Regions from separate parts of the Bilophila sp. 4_1_30 genome, predicted to be linked through region 2. Evidence: riboswitches for the same ligand, from Rfam matches in the RefSeq annotation. Region 2 holds a riboswitch; the other holds the start of a gene.
What was found. Region 2 has a riboswitch for cobalamin ahead of metE (5-methyltetrahydropteroyltriglutamate--homocysteine S-methyltransferase). Riboswitches for the same ligand answer to the same signal wherever they lie in the genome.

Region 1: it holds a riboswitch for cobalamin, as region 2 does, so the genes downstream of both, HMPREF0178_RS12210 (sirohydrochlorin cobaltochelatase) here and metE (5-methyltetrahydropteroyltriglutamate--homocysteine S-methyltransferase) in region 2, are expected to answer to the same signal.

Annotation. Positions count from the first base shown of each region.
Region 1 covers NZ_JH114233.1:9,776-18,110, forward strand. Annotated here, with positions in the region: partial or broken gene HMPREF0178_RS12180 (B12-binding domain-containing protein) at 1-281, shown strand, start outside; gene HMPREF0178_RS12185 (DUF1638 domain-containing protein) at 551-1,261, shown strand; gene HMPREF0178_RS12190 (ASKHA domain-containing protein) at 1,258-3,048, shown strand; partial or broken gene HMPREF0178_RS22580 (trimethylamine methyltransferase family protein) at 3,325-4,818, shown strand; cobalamin riboswitch at 5,941-6,125, shown strand; gene HMPREF0178_RS12210 (sirohydrochlorin cobaltochelatase) at 6,179-7,051, shown strand; gene cobI (precorrin-2 C(20)-methyltransferase) at 7,411-8,112, shown strand; gene HMPREF0178_RS12220 (hypothetical protein) at 8,226-8,335, shown strand, end outside.
Region 2 covers NZ_JH114231.1:885,550-897,274, reverse strand. Annotated here, with positions in the region: partial or broken gene metE (5-methyltetrahydropteroyltriglutamate--homocysteine S-methyltransferase) at 235-2,522, opposite strand; cobalamin riboswitch at 2,638-2,825, opposite strand; gene HMPREF0178_RS04120 (AraC family transcriptional regulator) at 3,271-4,170, shown strand; gene HMPREF0178_RS04115 (carboxymuconolactone decarboxylase family protein) at 4,378-5,112, shown strand; gene HMPREF0178_RS04110 (alpha/beta hydrolase) at 5,255-6,202, shown strand; gene HMPREF0178_RS04105 (cupin domain-containing protein) at 6,281-6,763, shown strand; gene HMPREF0178_RS04100 (alpha/beta fold hydrolase) at 6,789-7,871, shown strand; gene HMPREF0178_RS04095 (flavodoxin) at 7,881-8,555, shown strand; gene HMPREF0178_RS04090 (flavodoxin family protein) at 8,565-9,104, shown strand; gene HMPREF0178_RS04085 (aldo/keto reductase) at 9,120-10,082, shown strand; gene HMPREF0178_RS04080 (SDR family oxidoreductase) at 10,141-10,971, shown strand; partial or broken gene HMPREF0178_RS22390 (alpha/beta hydrolase) at 11,354-11,725, shown strand, end outside.

The DNA.
Region 1 (8,335 bases), on a different contig from region 2:
TCGGCAACAGCGTGCCCCCGGCCAAATACATTGAAGCCGCCGCCAAGCACAACGCCGACATCATCGCCTGTTCCGCCCTGCTCACCACCACGATGGTCCACATCAAGGATGTCGTGAAGGGCGTGGCCGAGAGCCCCCTTGCCGGAAAGGTCAAAATCATGATCGGCGGCGCACCCGTCAATGACGCCTTCCGCGAGTCCATCGGAGCCGATTATTACACCCCCGACGCCTCCTCGGCGGCGGAAAAGGCCCTCGAAATCTGCGCCGCCGCGAGGGCGTAGAAAGAGAAATCGGGGGAAGGGAGAAGGCCCCCTTCTGAAGAAGGGTTGCCCCCTCCCCTCCATCTCCCAAGACTTTTGACTGATGGGGGGGGGCGGCCCGCAAGAAGCCCCTCCGTATGAAAGGAGTGGAGCGGAGGCGAAACGGAAACCCCGCCGCCGGGAAACACGGCAAAGAGGCGGCCCGCCTCTCCCATGCTTCCCGCCGCAAGGCGGATCCTCCCACCCAAACGGCCCCGGCAACCCCGCCACCCGGCGGAAAGGAAACGGATATGCACCTCATCGCCTGCGAAGTCTTCCGCCCCGAGCTGGAACGCCTGACGCGAGCCATGCGCAACGCGCCCGAGGTGACGTATCTTGAACAGGGCCTCCACGATACGCCGGACGAACTCCGCCGACGCGTGCAGCAAGCCGTCGACGCGCTGGAAGCCAAGGGCGAAACGGTCATTTTCCTCGTCTACGGCCTGTGCGGGCGCGGGCTCACCGGCGTGACCGGGCGCACCGCGGCCCTGATCCTCCCCCGTGTCCACGACTGCATCCCGGTCCTGCTCGGGGCGACGCAGGAACAAGCCAACGAATCATCCCTCGGCGGCGGCACCTACTGGCTCTCCCCCGGCTGGCTCCGCTATTCGCAAACCTCGTTCATCCAAAACCGCGAAAAGCGCTTCAAGGAATACGAAGAGCGGTTCGGCGCCGACTCCGCGGCCTACCTCATCGAACTCGAAGGATCGTGGCTCAGGAACTATACCAACGCCTGCCTGATCCTCTGGGAAGGCTGGGAAGACCAGCAGGAACTCGTCCAGACCGCCAAAGCCGTGGCCGACGACGCCGGGCTTGGCTACCGGGAACTTCCCGGCGACCCCAATTTCATCCAGGCCCTGCTCGACGGGGGCAAGGACGGGCGCTTCATGCGCATCGCTCCCGGCTTCACGCCGGATCTCGACGGTGAAGGGGCCATTACTGCCATGAGGGTGACATCATGAGCGTTTCAATCACCGTGCGCCACGCTGGAGGGATCGCCAACCTTCGCGCCGAGGCGGGAACGCCCCTCGCCCCCCTGCTCCGCGAAACGGGCCTGCTCACCCTGCCCTGCGGCGTCGGCAAGTGCGGCAAGTGCCTCATCCTCGCCGCCACCGAACCCTGCGCCGAGGAACGCGCCCTGCTCGGCGACGACGCCATCGCTTCCGGGCTGCGCCTCGCCTGCCACACCCGCGCCGTTGAGGGGCTCGACATCGCCATCCCACAAGCCGGAGCCCTGCGCGTGCTCACCCGGTTCGCGCAATCGGACTACCCGTTCCGGCCTATCGTGGAGCGCCGCCCCTTCGCCATGCCCGAGCCCTCCCTCGACGACCAGCGCAGCGACCTGCAACGCCTCATCGACGCCTGCGGCGCAGAGGGCCACGCCCTCGGCCTCGGCCAGCTCGCCGCCCTGCCCGCCTTCATACGTAAGGCCCGCTCCAACGGCGGGTGCGGCGACGGGCACGGCAACGTGTGCGGCTTCGGCCTCATGCATGGGGAAACCCTCGTCGGCTATGCGACCTCGGATGAGGCATACGCCCTTATCGTGGACATCGGCACCACCACCGTCGCCGCCCTGCTCGTGGACACGGCACGCAGGCACGTGGTTGCGGCACGCGGCGAACACAACGCCCAGTCGCCCTACGGCGCGGACGTCATCAGCCGCATCCGCCACGAAACGGAATGGGAAGAACACCGCAACGGCCCGAACCCGCTGCAACAGGCCATCGCCAAGCAGATTTCCGCAATGCTCGCCGGGCTGCTGGAACAGGCCGGGATCGGCGACGTGGATTTCCTGTCCCTGACCGGCAACACGACCATGATGCACCTGCTCTGCGGGCTGCCCGGCGAACACATCGGCAAGGCCCCGTTCATCCCCGCCACGCTCGAACCCATGCGCCTGCCCGCCGCCGATCTGGGCATCGCCTCGCAAGCCCCCGCGTTCCTGCTGCCCGGCATTTCCGCCTATATCGGCGCGGACATCGTGGCTTCGCTCCTCGCCGCCGACGCCCACCGCAGCCAGCCGCCCTTCCTGCTCGTGGATCTCGGAACCAACGCTGAAACCGTGCTCTGTGCGAACGGCATGTTCTACGCCTGTTCGGCGGCTGCCGGGCCATGTTTCGAGGGCGCAACCCTTTCCTGCGGCATGGCCGGGCAGGATGGGGCCATCGATACCGTTTCGCCCGACCCGGAACGCGGCCTGTCCTTTACCACCATCGGCGGCGCGCCCGCGCGCGGGCTGTGCGGCTCCGGGGTACTGGATGCGCTGGCCCTGCTGCTTGACGCCGGGCTCGTGGACGAAACCGGACGCCTCGAAGCCGACGCTTCCCCGCTCGGCGCACGGATTACAGACGATGCACTGGCCTTCACGGATTCGGTGCGCTTCACCCAAAAGGACATCCGGGAAGTGCAGCTCGCCAAGGCCGCCGTGCGCGCGGGCATCGACATCCTGCTGCGGGAGGCGGGCATGGAAACCGCGGATGTGGCCCGCCTCTATCTTGCGGGCGGCTTCGGTTCCGCCATGCGCCCGGAAAGCGCGGCCCGCATCGGGCTCATCCCCGAAGAACTTTCCGACCGGGTCACGGTACTCGGCAATGCCGCCGGTTCCGGCGCGCTGCGCTACGCGACCGAGGAAGGTGCGGCCGAAAGCGCCCTCGGCATCATCCGCCGCACCCGGTACATCGAACTTTCCGCCCACGAGGGCTTCACCGACGCCTACGTGGAACGGATGCTCTTTCCCGAAGGGGAATGAGGCTGAAAAGGGGGGAAACCTTTACGCCGAGCGGGACACCCGCGCGGGTTGCCCTTTCTCCCCGGCTCTCACCCTCCTTTTCCCAAAGCGCTCGCAATGCGATGCGGGAAAAAAAGTGTTCCTTATGAATGAGGATGCGGAAACATCCCGTTCGGGACACCCCCCGGAACTTTCCGGGCGAACAACGGCAGAGGCACGGCGGACCCGTTCCGCCTTACGATACGCTTCAGCAAACCCAGAGAGGCTTGTATGAAAAGATGGGCACATTCCAGTCTGATGGGGGGAGTCGGCGTCGGCCTGAACTTCCTCCGCGAAAAGGACTGCGAAAAGATCCATGAGGCATCCCTAGAAGTCCTGCACGACCGGGGCGCGTACTTCGACAGCGAAACGGCACGCGAAGTCCTGCGCGACCACGGCTGCTGGGAAGACGCGGACGGCTGCACCCATTTCCCGCGCACGCTTGTGGAAAGCGCGCTGGAAGCGGTCCCCGCCGAGTTCGTCCATCGCGGCAGGACGCCCGACGACGACATCCACATGGCGCAGGATCAGGTGTATGCCTCCAACTTCGGCGAAGGCATCTTCACCCATGACCTTGAAACCGGCGAACGCCGTTCCACCGTCAAGCAGGACGCCGTCGACATCCTGCGCGTGGTGGACTCGCTCGACAACATCCACATCTACAACCGCGCCATCGGCCCGCAGGACGTGCCGTCCGAATCCGCGTCGATGCACAATGCGGAAGTGGCGTTCTGCTACACCAGCAAGCCCATGCACCTGGTGTCCGGCAGCCCCTTCCAGACCAAGAAGATGATCAAGATGGCGGAAATCGCCGCCGGCGGAAAGGAAGAGCTCAAGCGCCGTCCGCGCACCGCCTTCAACCACACCACGATCAGCCCGCTCCGCATCTCGCATGAGGCTTGCGAAAACGCCATAATCGTGGCCGAGGCCGGGCTCCCCAACCACATCCTCGTCATGGTGCAGCAGGGCGCGACCTCGCCCATCAGCTATGCGGGGAGCGTAGCCGTACACAACGCGGACTTCCTCGCCTTCAACACCCTGATGCAATGCGTGAACAGGGGCAACCCCACCCTGTACGGCGCGTCCGCCTGCGTCATGGACATGAAAAAGGGCCTTTCCCTCGTGGCGGCCCCCGAAGTGTTCGTGCTCAACGCGGCAATGGCCCGGATGTCGAAATACTACAATATCCCAAGCTACATTGCCGGTGGATAGACGGACAGCATATGCAACGACGTGCAGGCCGGAGCCGAACGCGCTCTCAACCGCCTGATGACCGCGCTGGCAGGTGCCAGTGTCCTTTTCGGTCAGGGCATGCTTGAGACGGGACTTACGTTCGACATCCCGACCCTGCTCGTGGACGACGAAATCATTGATTATGTGCTGCGGATGCTGGCTGGCTTCAAGGTTGACGCCACAACCCTCTCCACGGACCTGATCAAGGAAGTCGGCCCCTTCGGTACGTACCTCGCTGAAATGGACACCTTCGAACATCTCGGCGACCTCAGCACCTACAACCTCATGAACCGCCGGAACTACGACATGTGGGCCGCCTCCGGGAAGCCCGATCTCTATGGGCAGGCCCGCGAACGCGCAAAGGAAATCCTCGCCACCCACAAGCAGAAGAACCCCTTGAGCCCCGAGCAGGTCAAGGCCATCCGTGACGTCCTCGTGGACGCTGAAGGCGAACTCGGCGTCGCGGACTTCTGGAAGGGCAAGGAAGAGAAGCGCTTTATCGACAACGACCTTTATTAGGGCATCCCAAAGCGAAAAGACTCTAACGGGCCGTCCGGCGGGGCTTCGGGTCCCCGCCGGAGTCGGAAAGAAATCCGGCGCGTTTTCCTTTCCTCCTCTTGGGGAAAACGCGCCGGGACACAAAACGGCCTTTCTTCATTCCCACCCTCTATGCGGAAGAAACGACGCCCTGCCGCCGAATCTGCAGCCGTGCAAACGGGACAAACCTTTTCCACGGAAAACCGCGCCACACCCGCCAAGGAGCACCGTGCCATGACATCAAGCAAGAATTCCATCGCCATGTGGAAGACGAACTTGCCGTCTTCGGCCCTTCCGAACGCCATGTCCTTTCGGCTGGCTGCGCATACCCCACCCCCCGCTTCGCCTTCCCGCGCCAGATGATGGCAATGGGGAAAGCGTAATACGAGGACAGTCCATTCTCCGCCTGCGGTTCCCCCCAACCCTGCGGGCGGAGCTTTCCCGTGGCACAGCCACGCTCACACTGCGGGACATCCGGGGCTTCCCCTTCCGGGTGTCCCGTCGTTTTTTTCCACGCTCAATCCACCATTGGGATTGGGCCATTCGCCCATTTCCCTCCTCGGTTCCTCCCGTATCCATCAAGATATTTCTCAATACCCACCGTCCCACACCTCCCGCTCCATCCCGCAACGCATCCACAATCCCCCCAATACGGCGTCCGGCCTTGCGTTATCGATAAGAAGAAACCTGTGGTTCCTCATGGTTCGAACAAAAACTTTTCCGTGTGCTGCCACGGAACTCTGGACAAAAGGCGCCTTCTGATATATGAGATAACCAACGGATGCGGAGGAGACACACGGTCCGCAGGCAGAATCCCTGTAGCTCTTGTGGCGCTATCATGGCAACTCAAAAAAATTTTTTGGGAATGCCCCACCCACTGGATATCAAAAGAAACAAGTGCATAAAAGGACAAAAATAGGATTCTGATATTCCTAACGCCTCTCAAAACCCTTGAAGCCATCAGGCACGTAGGATAAAAAGAAGGTGCTTAGAAACAGGTCTGAGTAACGACGCATACGCGTTTGATGCCCTGGAAAAGCATGGCGGAAACGCCACAGCCCCTGCCTAAGCTCCAAAGACCGCCGGGCCGAGTGCCCCGCCGTAACCGCCGCAACCGTTTCAGGTGCCCGAATATTTCGGGATAATTGGGAAGTTCGTAAAAACGACGCTGACCCCGCAACCGTGAGAGGGGATGAACCCGCAACAGCCACTGTGGACGCCGTCTACGGGAAGGCGCGGGCAAAGAAGATCCTCAAGCCGGGAAACCAGCCTGAAAACTCATATGGTACGGACGCCGCCATGCGTTCCGTCCGGTCCACGATGATTGGACCAAGGAGTTGCCATGAAAAAATGTTTCGTCATGGTTCTGCTGTGCTGCCTGCTGGCTGCCGGAACCGCCTTCGCCAAGACGGGCACCCTGCTCGTCGCCTTCGGAACTTCGATGGACAGCGCAAGGCCCGCAATCGACGACATTGAAAAGGCCTACAAGAAAGCCGCCGGGAATGACCCCGTGCTTCTGGCCTTCACCTCGGACATCATCCGCAACAAGCTGGCCAAGGAAGGCAAACCCGTCCTCTCCGTCAACGCCGCGATGAATGAGCTCGCCGCACAGGGCGTGACCGATCTCAAGATCCAGTCCCTGCACATCGCCCCCGCCGAGGAATACAACCAGCTCGAACGCATGGTCGTTAAAAACATCACCAAGAATCCCGGCGTATTCAAGACGGTCAAGGTCGGCTACCCTCTCCTCGTCTCCGAAAAGGATCTCGACGCCGTCGTCAAGGTTGTGCTCGCTTCCCTGCCCAAGGATCGCAAGCCCGGCGACGCCGTGGTGCTCATGGGCCACGGCAACGACCGCGGCCCCGGCGACCTGACCCTCGCCGCCACTGCCGCCGCCTTCCACAAGGCCGATCCCCACGTCTGGCTTGCCACCGTCGAAGGTTCCAACAGCTTCGACAACGTCCTGCCCAAGCTCAAGGCTTCCGGCGCCAAGCGCGTCTGGCTCCAGCCCTTCATGATCGTTGCGGGCGACCACGCCAACAACGATCTCGCCGGGCCGGAAGAGGACTCCTGGGCCTCCCGCATCAAGGCTGCCGGGATGACCCCCATGCCCAACCTCAAGGGCCTCGGCCAGCTCAAGGGCATTCAGGACATCTTCCTCAGCCACACCCAGAACGCCGTTGTCGATCTCGCCAACACGAAGAAGGCGGACTAAGCAGGGATAGAGTGTGAAGAACCGGAGGGGGGAAGGGGAACCCTTCTGGAAAAGGGCTTCCTCTTCCCTCCTCCGAACCTCCCCCCTTTCCCCTCCCAAGACTTTCGGCTTTATTGAATCCCTTTTCGGGGTTTTTCCTGTGAACCCCAAAACCGGGGCGCGATACAACATATTTCAATTTAAGGATTTTTCCTTATTTAATCAATTCTATAAAGAATGCCGCTTGTTGCAGAGAAACAGAACCCGATTCCCCCTCTCCTCACATAACAGAAGCCTTTAGAGAGAAAGGGGAGGGTTCGGGGAAAGGCAAGAGAAGCCCTCCTTTCCCCGAAATATCAACCCACTACAAGGATTTTACCATGAAACCGGGAAAACTGTACGGCGTGGGCATCGGCCCCGGCGACCCTCGGTACCTGACCCTCCGGGCGGCGGACGTGCTGCGCTCCGTAGATGTAATCTTTACCGTCATCTCCCAAAACGCATCGAGCAGCGTTTCCCGGTCCGTGGTCGAATCCCTCGAGCCGCGCGGAGAAATCCATCTCCAGATATTCAGCATGTCGCGTGACAAGGCTGTCCGCGCCGCGCAGGTACAGGCCAACGCCGACGCCATCATTACGGAACTGAAAGCGGGCCGGGACTGTGCCTTCGCCACGCTCGGCGACGCCATGACCTACAGCACTTTCGGTTATGTGCTGGAAATCATACGTGAAGCCATCCCCGGCGTGGAATTGGAAATCGTCCCGGGCATCACCTCCTTCGCCACTCTGACGGCGAAAGCCGGAACCGTGCTCGTGGAAAACGGCGAACAGCTCAGAGTCATCCCGTCCTTCAAGTCGGAAATGGCCGAAACTCTGGACTTTCCCAAAGGCTCCACCACGATTCTCCTCAAGACCTACCGTAGCCGCAAGGCACTGGTGGAACGCCTCAGGCGCGAGGAAAACGTGGAAATCCTGTACGGCGAGCATCTGGCAATGGAAGGGCAAACCCTCTTGACCGATCTGGACGCCGTTGCCGACCGTCCGGAAGAGTACCTGTCGCTCATCATGGTCAAAAAGCAATGAAACGCGGACGCCGCCCTCTTCCGCCTCCGTGGAGGCGCCCGAGCCGCATCCTGTGGTTCGTTCTGGCCGTCATCGGAGCCTGCTGGCTTATGCTGCACATGCCGGAATCCCACATGATGCGCCCGAAGCCGGAACAAAACGGCACGAGCGCCCCCACAAGCCGGATGCACCGGCCCGCTCCCGTCAGTGAGGCTATGGACGCGGATGTGGGCGAAGACGCCAT
Region 2 (11,725 bases):
CTCCGTCGGTGACGGCACGGAGGCCGAGGGCCTTTTGTTTGGCTACGAGTTGGGCGATTTCGGCGTCTTCGACCTGGCGGAGCTCCCGTTGGGTTATCCGCCCCTGCGCAAAGCGCTTCCGTGCCTCTTTGAGGGCATCGCTCCTGAGGAAACTGCCGACGATATCGTAACGGAAAGGGGCAACCGTTCTTTGGGATGCAGCGAAAAGGGAACCAGTCATTTGTGGAGTCTCCATTATCGGGTAACCTTGTTTTGCGTGTCCGAGTATTCCTCGCGGAGGACCCGCACGGCCTGTACCATGTTGCCAAGCGAAAGCAGCGTTTCAGGCCATCCCCGGGTTTTGAGCCCACAATCGGGATTCACCCAAAGTTTTTCCGGGGCGATAAACCGTAAGGCCTGTTCGAGGCGCTCCAATATTTCTTCCAGGCCGGGAACGCGGGGGCTATGGATATCATAGACGCCAGGGCCGATTGCGCTTGGGTATTTGAAGTCCACAAAAGCCTGTAACAGATCCATGTTGCTGCGGCTGGCCTCAATGCTGATGACATCGGCATCCATGGCGGCGATCCACTTCAAGATGGCATTGAACTCGCTGTAGCACATATGCGTATGAATTTGTGTCGTATCCTCGACACCTGAAACGGTCAGGCGGAAGGCGTCGATGGCCCATTGTAGATATTTTTCCGCCTCATCCTCCCTCAGAGGAAGGCCTTCGCGGAGTGCGGCTTCGTCGATCTGGATGATCTTTAGCCCGGCCCGTTCCAGATCGAGCACTTCGTCGCGGAGGGCAAGCGCCAGCTGGCGGCAAACCTCCTCGCGTTCCAGATCATCACGCACAAAGCTCCAGCACAGGATAGTCATCGGCCCGGTGAGCAACCCTTCATGGGTTTTCGGGTGAGGCTCTGTGCATAGGCGAGCCATGAAGCGGTCATTGGCTGCTTTCGGGACACGTCGCCATAGAGGACGGGCGGCTTGACGCAGCGGCTGCCATAGCTCTGCACCCAGCCGTGGTCCGTAAAGCAGAACCCTTCGAGCTGTTGGCCGAAATATTCCACCATGTCCGTGCGCTCCGGTTCCCCGTGGACCAGCACGTCAAGCCCGAGGGCCTCCTGATGCCCGACGATTTCCCGGATGGTATCTTTCAGGAAAGCTTCGTAGGCGTCGGGGGAGAGTTCGCCCTTCCGGTATTCGCGTCTTGCCTTGCGGATAGCCTCCGTTTGTGGATAGGAACCGATGGTCGTGGTCGGGAACAACGGTAGATTGAGGGCTTCCTGCTGTTTCCTGCACCGATCGGCATAGGGGCTTTTCCGGTTGAGCATCTCTGGGGTGACGTTTCTGCACCGCCTGCGGACGGCGGGATCAAACGTTTTCATGTTGAGGTGCCGGCTTTCGTTGGCCAGCCGGTTTTCGTTGAGGCACTCCGGAGACCACTCGCCGTCGATCGTTTGTCCCAACAGGGCGATCTCGCCGCACTTCTGAACGGCAAAGGCCATCCAGTTCTTGATTTCGGGATCGAGACTGGTTTCCAGTTCCAGATCAACGGGCACATGCAGCAGCGAAGAGCTCGAACCGACGAACAACCTGTCGCTCCCGAGCTTCAGTGCTGCGTTCCGTAAAGAAGAAAGCGCTGCGGCGCAATTGGTCTTCCATATGTTGCGGCCATCGACGACGCCGAGCGAAAGGTGCATATGCTCTGGCAAAGCCGCCAATACATCGGAAAGCTGAGCGGGTGCCGCGCACAGGTCGAGATGCAGCCCGCTGCATTCGGATGCCAACGCAGTATCGAGGTTATCCCTGATGGAACCGAAGTACGTGGTCAGAAGTGTACGGGCGGAAGGTGACCCCTTACGGAGCTTGTGGTACGTCTCTCGGAATGTCTTCCGCAGGCTTCCCGATATATCCGTGCACAGGATCGGTTCGTCGATTTGTATCCAGTCGCACCGCGGGGCAAGACGTTCCAGAAAACTGATGTAGATTTCCGTAAGTTGCGGCAGACTGTCCCAGCGGGAAGACTCCGTCCCGCCCTTGGAGAGCGCGAGGTAGGTGATGGGACCGAGCAAGACGGGTTTGGCACGAAATCCAAGTTGCCCCACGCGGATGACATCGTTCTCCAGCCATTCAATGGAGGGCCTGAAGGATTGGCCAGCGGAGAGCTCCGGGACGATGTAGTGGTAATTGGTGTTGAACCACTTCGTCATTTCCATGGCCGGGATGTTGCGGTTGCCGTCGCCCCTTGCCATGGCGAAATACGTGTCGAGAGCAGAACCGGCGTTCTGGAAACGGTGCGGGATGGCTCCCAGTGCGACGGTCAAATCGAGTACATGATCGTAGAGGGAGAAATCACCCACAGTGACGAAGGAGAGCCCTGCATCATGCTGGAACTTCCAATGCCGTTTTTTCAGCTCGTCCGCAGTTTCGTGGAGCTGGTTTTCGGAAAGCTCCCCTTTCCAGTACCCTTCAAGGGCTTTTTTGAGTTCGCGGTTTCGCCCGATACGGGGAAAACCTAAAATGTGCGTTTGCATTGCGTGTCCCTTTCTACTGTTGAAGTTGAAAAGTCCACGACCCCATCACCTCAGAAAACGGCGCAAGATACCTGAGAAGGCAATTCCGGCGTCACTGTCTGATCGCGAGACAGTCGTGTTCCAAAGCATACAAGGCGTCTCCTGGCTTCTGATCCCGTTCTGCTAAGCCTTCCCACAAATGCAGTGACGTTAGCGGGTTATATCAGTTACAGTGGCGCGTCCGCGACGGATTTGCACCGTCTTCCGTTTCTTGTATGCATAAATCAAGATTTATTTATATAAACTTAGATCCTCTGTCAATAGGGGCGTTTGCCCTGAATAAAAAATCCCGGCTCTTTGAAAAAAGAAGCCGGGAAATCAGATGGAGTGAGCGTATTCTAAAAAATGTGATTATATGCTTATAGTTCTTTCTCAGTCCTGATTGAAAGCGTAATCAAACGTATAATAGGTTGAAAAGTATTTCTGGTGAATTTCAAAAGACCAATGCTCATCTCTGAAGATGCTGACGGCGGCGATCCTGTTTCCTTTTTTAAGAGAATCGATGAAGCGCTGATGCTCCTCAAGATGAACGTTTTCCCATTCTAGGGAATAGCTCCGGCGGGGAAAATCGTACTTCCTAGCGGATCAGGCATACAATTACCCCCCAAAGCGTGCTATGGTTATTCTACCACTTAGAATTAAAAGCTATTACGGTATGGGCATAGCGCCTACGAAGTGATCGCCATTTGACAAAAGTGGAGCAAGCAGCATGAGTGAACCAATACACCTACCTGAACGTAATGATTCTCTCAAAGAGAAATTGTTGAAATGGCTCCCTGAACAATCCAGGCTGGAAACACCCATTCCAGGTTTGGCCTTAACTCGTCATGATGAAAACACTTCTGCAATAAGATGTTTTTATACACCTATGATTGCATTGGTCGTTCAAGGGTTCAAACGTTCCATGATTGGCGACCATGAAGCGAATTATGGTGAGCTTCACTGCGTAACCGTCGGCATTGATATGCCCGGCGTCTTCCATATTACGGATGCTTCGCCTCAAGCGCCTTTCCTTTCGCTCTCCGTAAAGCTGGACAGGCGCATTATCACTCAGTTGATTACGGAAGTCCCTTCCATAGTTACCGCCCAAGAAGGAGAAGTGACTCCTATCGTAGTGGACGAGGCGGGCAAGGATCTTTTGCAGGTATTTTCCCGCCTTGTTGAACTGTTGGATACACCTTCACGAATCCCGGTTTTAGCTCCCATGATTATTCGGGAAATCCATTACTACCTGCTCTGCGGCAGTCAGGGGAAATGCCTGCGACTTTTCAACACGAACGGAACACAGGCAAATCAGATCGCTCAAGCTATCTCTTGGCTACGGGAAAATTACACGTCACCGCTTCGCATGGAAGAGCTGGCTCGGTATGTCAACATGGCCCCCTCAACGTTCAATCGCCATTTTAAGGAAGTAACCAGCCTCAGCCCACTCCAGTTCCAAAAACGACTAAGGCTTTATGAGGCTGAACGACTTATGTTGCTTGAAGGAAAAGATGCCGGAACGGCGGCGCTTATGGTCGGCTATGAAAGCGGCTCACAGTTCAATAGAGAGTACAAGCGTCAATTCGGAGCCCCACCTCGCAAGGATATAGCTAAAAAGCGTTCATAACCTGTTGACTCATTTCATAAAGATAAGCGGGAAGCCCATTTGATGGGCCTCTCGCTTATCTATTTTCAGCTTTTTCAAAAAGCAAGCACTTCCGAGCGAAATAGGCAAAGAATAGCTCGAATTATGTATAGTTTCTCGACCGAGGAAGTCTTACTTTGTCATCAATAAAAGGAAAACGTCTTGATACACATCAGCAAGGAGGTTCCAGTGTTTTCCAAGATAATTATGGCTCTTCTGGGTGTATGTTGTACTGTAACAATGGGATTACCAGCGACGGCTCATGCCGAAAGTACTCACTCCGTATCTGCATTGAGTAGCAAACAGCAAAGCATCATCCCTATAGCGGCTTTTACCGCAAAAGGCGATACGGAAAAACTGAAGGGCGCTCTTGCGGAAGGCTTGCAAAACGGCATGACGGTCAATGAGATCAAGGAAGTCCTTGTCCAGATGTATGCCTACACGGGCTTCCCCCGCAGCCTGACGGGTCTGAACACCTTCATCGCCCTGCTTGACGAACGAAAGGCGCAGGGGACCGAGGATGAAATGGGCAGGGATGCCTCCCCGCTGCCCGACAATGCAAACATTCGCGAACTCGGTACGGCGAATCAGACCACTGTCATCGGCAGGCCCGCCAGTGGGCGAGTCTATGAATTCGTACCCATCATCGACACCTTTTTGAAGGAACATCTTTTCGGCGACATCTTCAGTCGTGATGTCCTCAGTTTTCAGGAGAGAGAGCTGGCCACGGTTTCCGCATTGGCCAGTCTCCCGGCAGAAGCCCAACTGCGCTCTCATTTGAACTGCTGTCTGGTGGTCGGATGGAGCGAAGATCAGATGAAAGCCTTTGTCGCCGTCCTTGAAACAAAAGTAGGCAAGGCGGAAGCGGAACTGGCGGAAAAGGCACTAAACACCGTCTTACAAAACAGGATGCAATCCAAATAACACTATAACATTTATGGAACAGGAGACAGTCATGAAAAAAACACTTCTGACAACTCTGGCAGTGGCATCATCTCTTGCTTTTGCATGTGTTGCGAATGCGTCTGAAAACAATCCGTTTGGTCTTGTCTATAAAGGAGCCATCATGGAAAACGTCAAAGGAAAAGTGAACATCCATCCCGTCACCTATACTCTGAACGGCCTGAAAATTGCGGCCAACGTCTACACTCCCGCCGGATATGAGGCCACGAAAAAATATCCCGCCGTCGTAGTGGCTCATCCCAACGGAGGCGTCAAGGAACAGGTGGCCGGACTTTATGCCCAACGGCTGGCGGAAAAAGGCTATATCACCATCGCGGCGGACGCTTCCTATCAGGGAGCCAGTGAGGGGACTCCCCGCAATGTGGACAAGCCTCAGTTCCGCACGGAGGACATCCACGGCATGGCCGACTACATCAGCGCCTATCCCGGCGTAGACACCAATCATATCGGCGCTCTGGGTATCTGCGGCGGTGGCGGCTATACACTGAATGCCGCCAAGTCCGACAAACGGTTCAAGGCAGTAGCCACGCTGAGTATGTTCAATTCCGGGCAGGTGAGGCGTAATGGCTTCATGAACACGCAGCTTGATTCCATCCAGACGCGCTTGAAGGAGGCTTCCGACGCCCGCGCCAGGGAAGCCGCCACAGGGGAAATCGGCTATTCGGGCAACGTCGATTTTGACGCCTTGACGGACGAAAGCATCAGCAAGATTCCCACGGATCTCTACCGCGAAGGCATGATGTACTACGGGAAGACGCATCGGCATCCCAACTCCACCTTCCGTTATACGACTAGCAGCCTCATGGATTTGATGCGCTGGGACGCCACCGACAACATCGAACTTATCAATGTGCCGCTGCTCATGATGGCCGGGGAAAAGGCCGATACGTTGTACATGTCCGAGGAAGCCTTTGAGAAAGCGACGGGAACCAGGGACAAGGAACTCTTCAAGATTCCCGGAGCCACGCATATCCAAACCTACTTTGTACCCGAATATGTGGATCAGGCTGTTGCCAAGCTCACGGACTTCTACGGCAACCATCTGAAATAGCTTGTCGTCGACAACACGACTCATGGGGGAGGATGTTAATGCCCTCCCCCTGTCGCCGAACTTTTCACGGAGAATGCCATGAAACGCCTTTCCCTTTTCGTCCTTTGCCTTCTATTTTTTGGGGTTATGACCGTGCCCCCGGCTTATGCTGAAGCCCAGGGACAACTCGTGATTCCGGCAGGTTCCCGCCCTTCGTCCACAGCATCCGGACAGAATTTTACAGGTAATGTCCGTATTGATCCGGCTTTTGAAACCCAGGCACCACAGCGCGTCTACGGTTCCTACGTCACCTTTGAGCCGGGTGCGCGCACCAACTGGCACACCCACCCGTTGGGCCAAACCTTGCTCGTTACGTTCGGCGTCGGGCTGACCCAGGAATGGGGAGGCCCGGTACAGATCATCCGGCAAGGGGACGTGGTGCTGTGTCCGCCCAACGTCAAGCACTGGCACGGCGCGGCCCCGGATACCACCATGACGCATCTCGCCATAGGCGAACGGCTGGACGGCAAAAGTGTGACGTGGATGGAACAGGTAAGCGATGAGCAGTATAACGCCCGGTAACAGCTTATAATATAAGGATACAACGATGCACATAAAGTATTTCATAACCGTACTGGCGCTTTCCGTCGGACTCTGCTTACCAGCGGGAGACGTCACGGCCAAGGAAAAGTTGCCCCCCTTGATGATTCAGGAGCAAGGGAGTTTCGCGGCAGGGGGAAAAATCGTCACAACGCCCGGTACGTTTGACCCCCGTACCCCGACAAATCCTGCGGGACAAACATTGCATGGAGATCATGCCTACGTCTTTTATCAGATTCCGGTAAACGCCCACAAACTGCCCCTGGTCTTCCTGCATGGGGCCGGACAGTTCTCCAAAACATGGGAAAGCACTCCGGATGGACGTGAAGGATTTCAGAATATTTTTTTGCGCCGAGGATTTGGAGTTTACTTGGTAGACCAGCCTCGACGTGGAGATGCCGGGCGCAGCACGCAGGAAACAACCATCTCGGCGACAACTGACGATCAGCTTTGGTTCGGCAACTTCCGCGTGGGGAACTGGCCCGACTTTTTTGAAGGCGTACAGTTCCCGCGTGATGCGGAATCTTTGAACCAATACTTCCGGCAGATGACTCCTAATACCGGCCCGTTCGACGTTCAGGTAGTGTCTGATGCCGTGGCTGCATTGTTCGACAGGGTAGGGCCGGGAATTATGGTTACACATTCCCAAGGCGGTGGGGGAGGCTGGTTTACCGCAATCAAAAGTGAAAATGTCCGAGCCATAGTATCATATGAACCGGGCAGCAATTTTCCTTTCCCCGAAGACGAAATGCCTCCGGCTCTGCCGAGTGGGATTGATACGCTGGAAGGTGTCCCTGTTCCACTTAAGGATTTCATGAAGTTAACTCGAATTCCCATCATCATTTACTATGGTGATTTTATTCCGGCAACGCGGAGTGAATTTCCCGGACCGGATCACTGGCGTACCCGCCTTCAAATGGCCAGAGTATGGGCTGATGCAGTTAACAATAAGGGAGGCGATGTCACTGTGGTGCATCTGCCGGAAATCGGCATCAAGGGTAATACCCATTTTCCTTTCTCAGACTTGAACAACCTCGAAATTGCTGACTTGCTGTCCAAATGGCTTCACGAAAAGAACCTTGATCAATGAGGAACTCACATGTCTAACCAGATAGTTCGTCGTACTTTTCTGAAATACTGCGTGTTGATGACAGGCTCCGTTGTCTCTGGAACGTACCTGCTGTCCTCTGCCTCTTATGCAGCACAGAGCGGCAAGCCTCTCCGAATTCTAGTCGTCTATTTTTCCATGCCGGAAACGGACAATCCTCACAACATGAGCCGTGAGGAAGAGAACAGCACCGTGGTCATCAACGGAAAGGTATTGGGGAATACACAGTATGTGGCACAGTTGATACAGGAAATGACCGGCGGCGACATCTTCCGCATCCTGCCGCAGAAACCGTATCCCACAGACCACCGTACCCTTGTCGATTTGGCTAGGGAAGAACAGAAACAGGACGCCCGCCCGACCATTGCGGGAAAGATCGAATCCCCCGAAGCCTACGACACCATCTTTATCGGGTATCCCAACTGGTGGGGCGACATGCCGATGATTCTGTACACGTTTCTGGAGCAGTACGATTTCTCGGGCAAGACCATCATTCCTTTCTGTACCCACGGCGGCAGCGGTTTTTCCCGTACTATCCGAACCATGCAGGACAAACAGCCCGGAGCAACTGTGATACGCAACGGTTACTCCCTTTCCCGGAGCCGTATGGAACGGGCACCGTCCGGCGTGGCGGGATGGCTGAAGGAAATTGGACTGAAAAAATAAGGAAAAACCATGAGCAAACGCATTCTCATTCTGGCGGGCAGCCCGCGCAAGAACGGCAATTCCGCCGCACTGTGCCGTGCCTTTGCACAAGGCGCGGAGAAAAGCGGTCATCAGGTGGAAACCATTTTTCTGCGCGACAAGAAAATCGGTTATTGCCTGGCTTGCTATCACTGTAAAAAGAGCGGCGGCATTTGTATCATCAAGGATGATATGGCCGATATTCTCGACAAAATGAATGCAGCCGACGTGCTTGTCATGGCCAGCCCCGTTTATTTCTATTCCATCGACGCGCAGATGAAGGCGCTCATCGACCGCACTGTGGCGCAATGGCTGACCATCAAAAACAAGGAATTTTACTATATCATGACCGCTGCGGAGGAAAGCGATACCGTCATGGATTGCACGCTTGAATGTTTTCGCGGCCTGGCCAGATGCCTTGAAGGTTCCATTGAGCGCGGCGTCATCTACGGGAAAGGCGTGTACGGGCCGGGAGAAATCGAATCCAAACCTGCCATGCAGGAAGCCTATAACATGGGCCGCAAGGTATAACGGCAAGGAGAAAACATGAAAAATCGGACGTTAGGCAACGGACAGGCTGTTTCCTCCATAGGGCTTGGCTGCATGGGCATGGATCATGCTTATGGCAAACCTGCCCCCAGGAAAGACATGGTCAAACTGCTCCGCCATGCTGTGGATTTGGGGTGCACATTCTTTGATACCGCTGTTGTTTATGGCGAAGCCAATGAAGAACTGCTGGGCGAAGCTTTTTCTTCCGTTCGTGATCAGGTTGTGCTGGCAACAAAATTCGGCATTGCAGGACAGCGCATCGAGGACGGCAAGACGGTCAATCTGCTGGACAGCAAGCCCGCGTCCATCCGCGTTCAGGCTGAAGGTTCGCTGCGCCGTCTGAGAACCGACCATATCGACCTGTATTACCAGCACAGGGTAGACCCTCATGTGGAACCGGAGCTTGTCGCAGAAACCATGCACGACCTGATCCGGGAAGGTAAGATTCTGGGTTGGGGACTTTCCAATGCGCCTGTGGACTATATGAAACGCGCCCATGCCGTCTGCCCTCTGGCGGCGGTGGAAAACCAGTATTCCATGATGTGGCGCGAACCTGAACAGGGGCTGTTCGACCTGTGCACGGCCATGAACATTGCTTTTGTCGCCTACAGCCCCTTGGGTAACGGTTTTCTGAGCGGGCGCTTCACTCGTGATACCGTGTACGGAGAAGGCGATTTTCGCGGTTTCATGGGGAGGTTCAGGCCGGAAGTCATGGAGCGCAATCAGGCCCTGCTGGAGCTTATCCGGGACATGGCCGAAAGCAGGCAGGCCACGCCCGCCCAGATCGTCCTTGCCTGGGAATTGGCGCAGCGGCCTTTCATCATCCCCATCCCCGGCACGACGAATCCCGTGCGGCTGGAAGAAAATCTGGGGGCGGCGCTCGTTGAACTCTCCAGGGAAGAGTTGGCGGATATCAATGCAGCACTGGTTCAACTTGGTGTGGATGAAACGTATTTTTAACCGCCTTTCATAACAAGACGATATCTTTATTCATTCGATGATGCTCAGGAGATTTTCCATGAAAAATGTGATGCTTTTGACCGGCGCAGGGCAGATCGGTATGGCCATAGCCCGCCGGGTGGGATACGGGATGAAGATAGTCATTGGCGACAAGCGCAGGGAGAATGCGGAAGCAATAGCCGACACCATGAACAAGGCGGGGTTTACTACCGTCCCTGTTGAAATGGATTTGTCTTCCCGTGCGTCAATCCTTGCGTTGATAGACTCTGCGCAACAGTACGGGGAGATTTCCATGCTCGTTAATGCGGCGGGCGTTTCTCCCAGCCAAGCCTCAATAGAAACCATTTTGAAAGTAGATTTGTACGGCACCGCCGTTCTTTTGGAGGAAGTCGGCAAGGTCATCAGCAAAGGCGGTGTCGGCGTGACTGTTTCCAGCCAGTCCGGGCACCGGATGCCTGCCCTCGGCATAGAGCTTGATGAACAACTTGCAACGGCTCCCACGGAAGAATTGCTTACCCTGGAAGCCCTTCAGCCCAAGAACGTCAGAGACACACTGCATGCCTACCAGATGGCAAAACGTTGCAACGTGAAAAGAGTTATGGGGGAAGCTGTCAAATGGGGGAAGCAGGGAGCGCGAATCAATTCCATTTCTCCCGGCGTCATTGTGACGCCGCTGGCACTCGATGAATTTAACGGGCCGCGAGGTGATTTCTATAGGAACATGTTTGCAAAATGCCCTGCCGGACGGCCCGGAACGGCTGATGAGGTCGCCAACGTCGCAGAGCTGCTCATGAGCGACAGAGGCGCGTTCATCACCGGCGCGGATTTTCTGATCGACGGCGGGGCTACGGCATCTTACTTCTATGGGCCACTGAAGCCTGAAAAATAAAACATGAGTACAGACGGAAAAACGTCGTTACCTCTAAAAAGCGCAGAGGTCTTTCCTTTTTCCATTCCCTGCATGATGAAGTTCCTCAGCCTCTTCTTTTTACTGATCGGAACAACGGTTCTCCGCCTCGACCGCATGTTCCGCGAAAGGCAGTATGGAGGACGACATGAACGAACCTGCATGGCTTACGGAATCAGATACTGTCGCCGACATGGTGAACCACCCTGCTTTTACCGGATTTGGGGAACATCTCGTGCCGCGTCCCTGTGACGCGCAAAGCCGTTTGCCTCTGCGTGAAGTCGGCAGGCTTATGCCTCCTTGGCATAGCCATGTGCGGCCCGGCATTGTGACGGCTGTTCTGAACCGCATGATAAATGATGCCATGACCGGCAAGGCCGTGTTTTACCCTTTCTATACGGAGAGGGAAAAGCAGGAGCGAACCGGCTTGTTTTATTACAGAGGCAAGCCCGGTGCGCCCTTTGCCCTGATTTTTCCGGGTGGAGGCTTTAGCTATGTCGGTTCTCTGCACGAAGGGTTTCCGCTGGCGGATGTACTGAGTCGCAAGGGTTATAATGCCTTTGTCCTGCAATACCGCACCGGCAGTCAGGCCGTGGCCTATGAAGACATGGCCGCCGCGCTTTCCTGGGTTTTCCACCATGCGGAAGAACTAGAAATATCCACGCAAGGCTATTCCCTGTGGGGCGGCTCGGCGGGCGGGCGCATGGCGGCCGACCTTGGCTCCTACGGCGCGGCG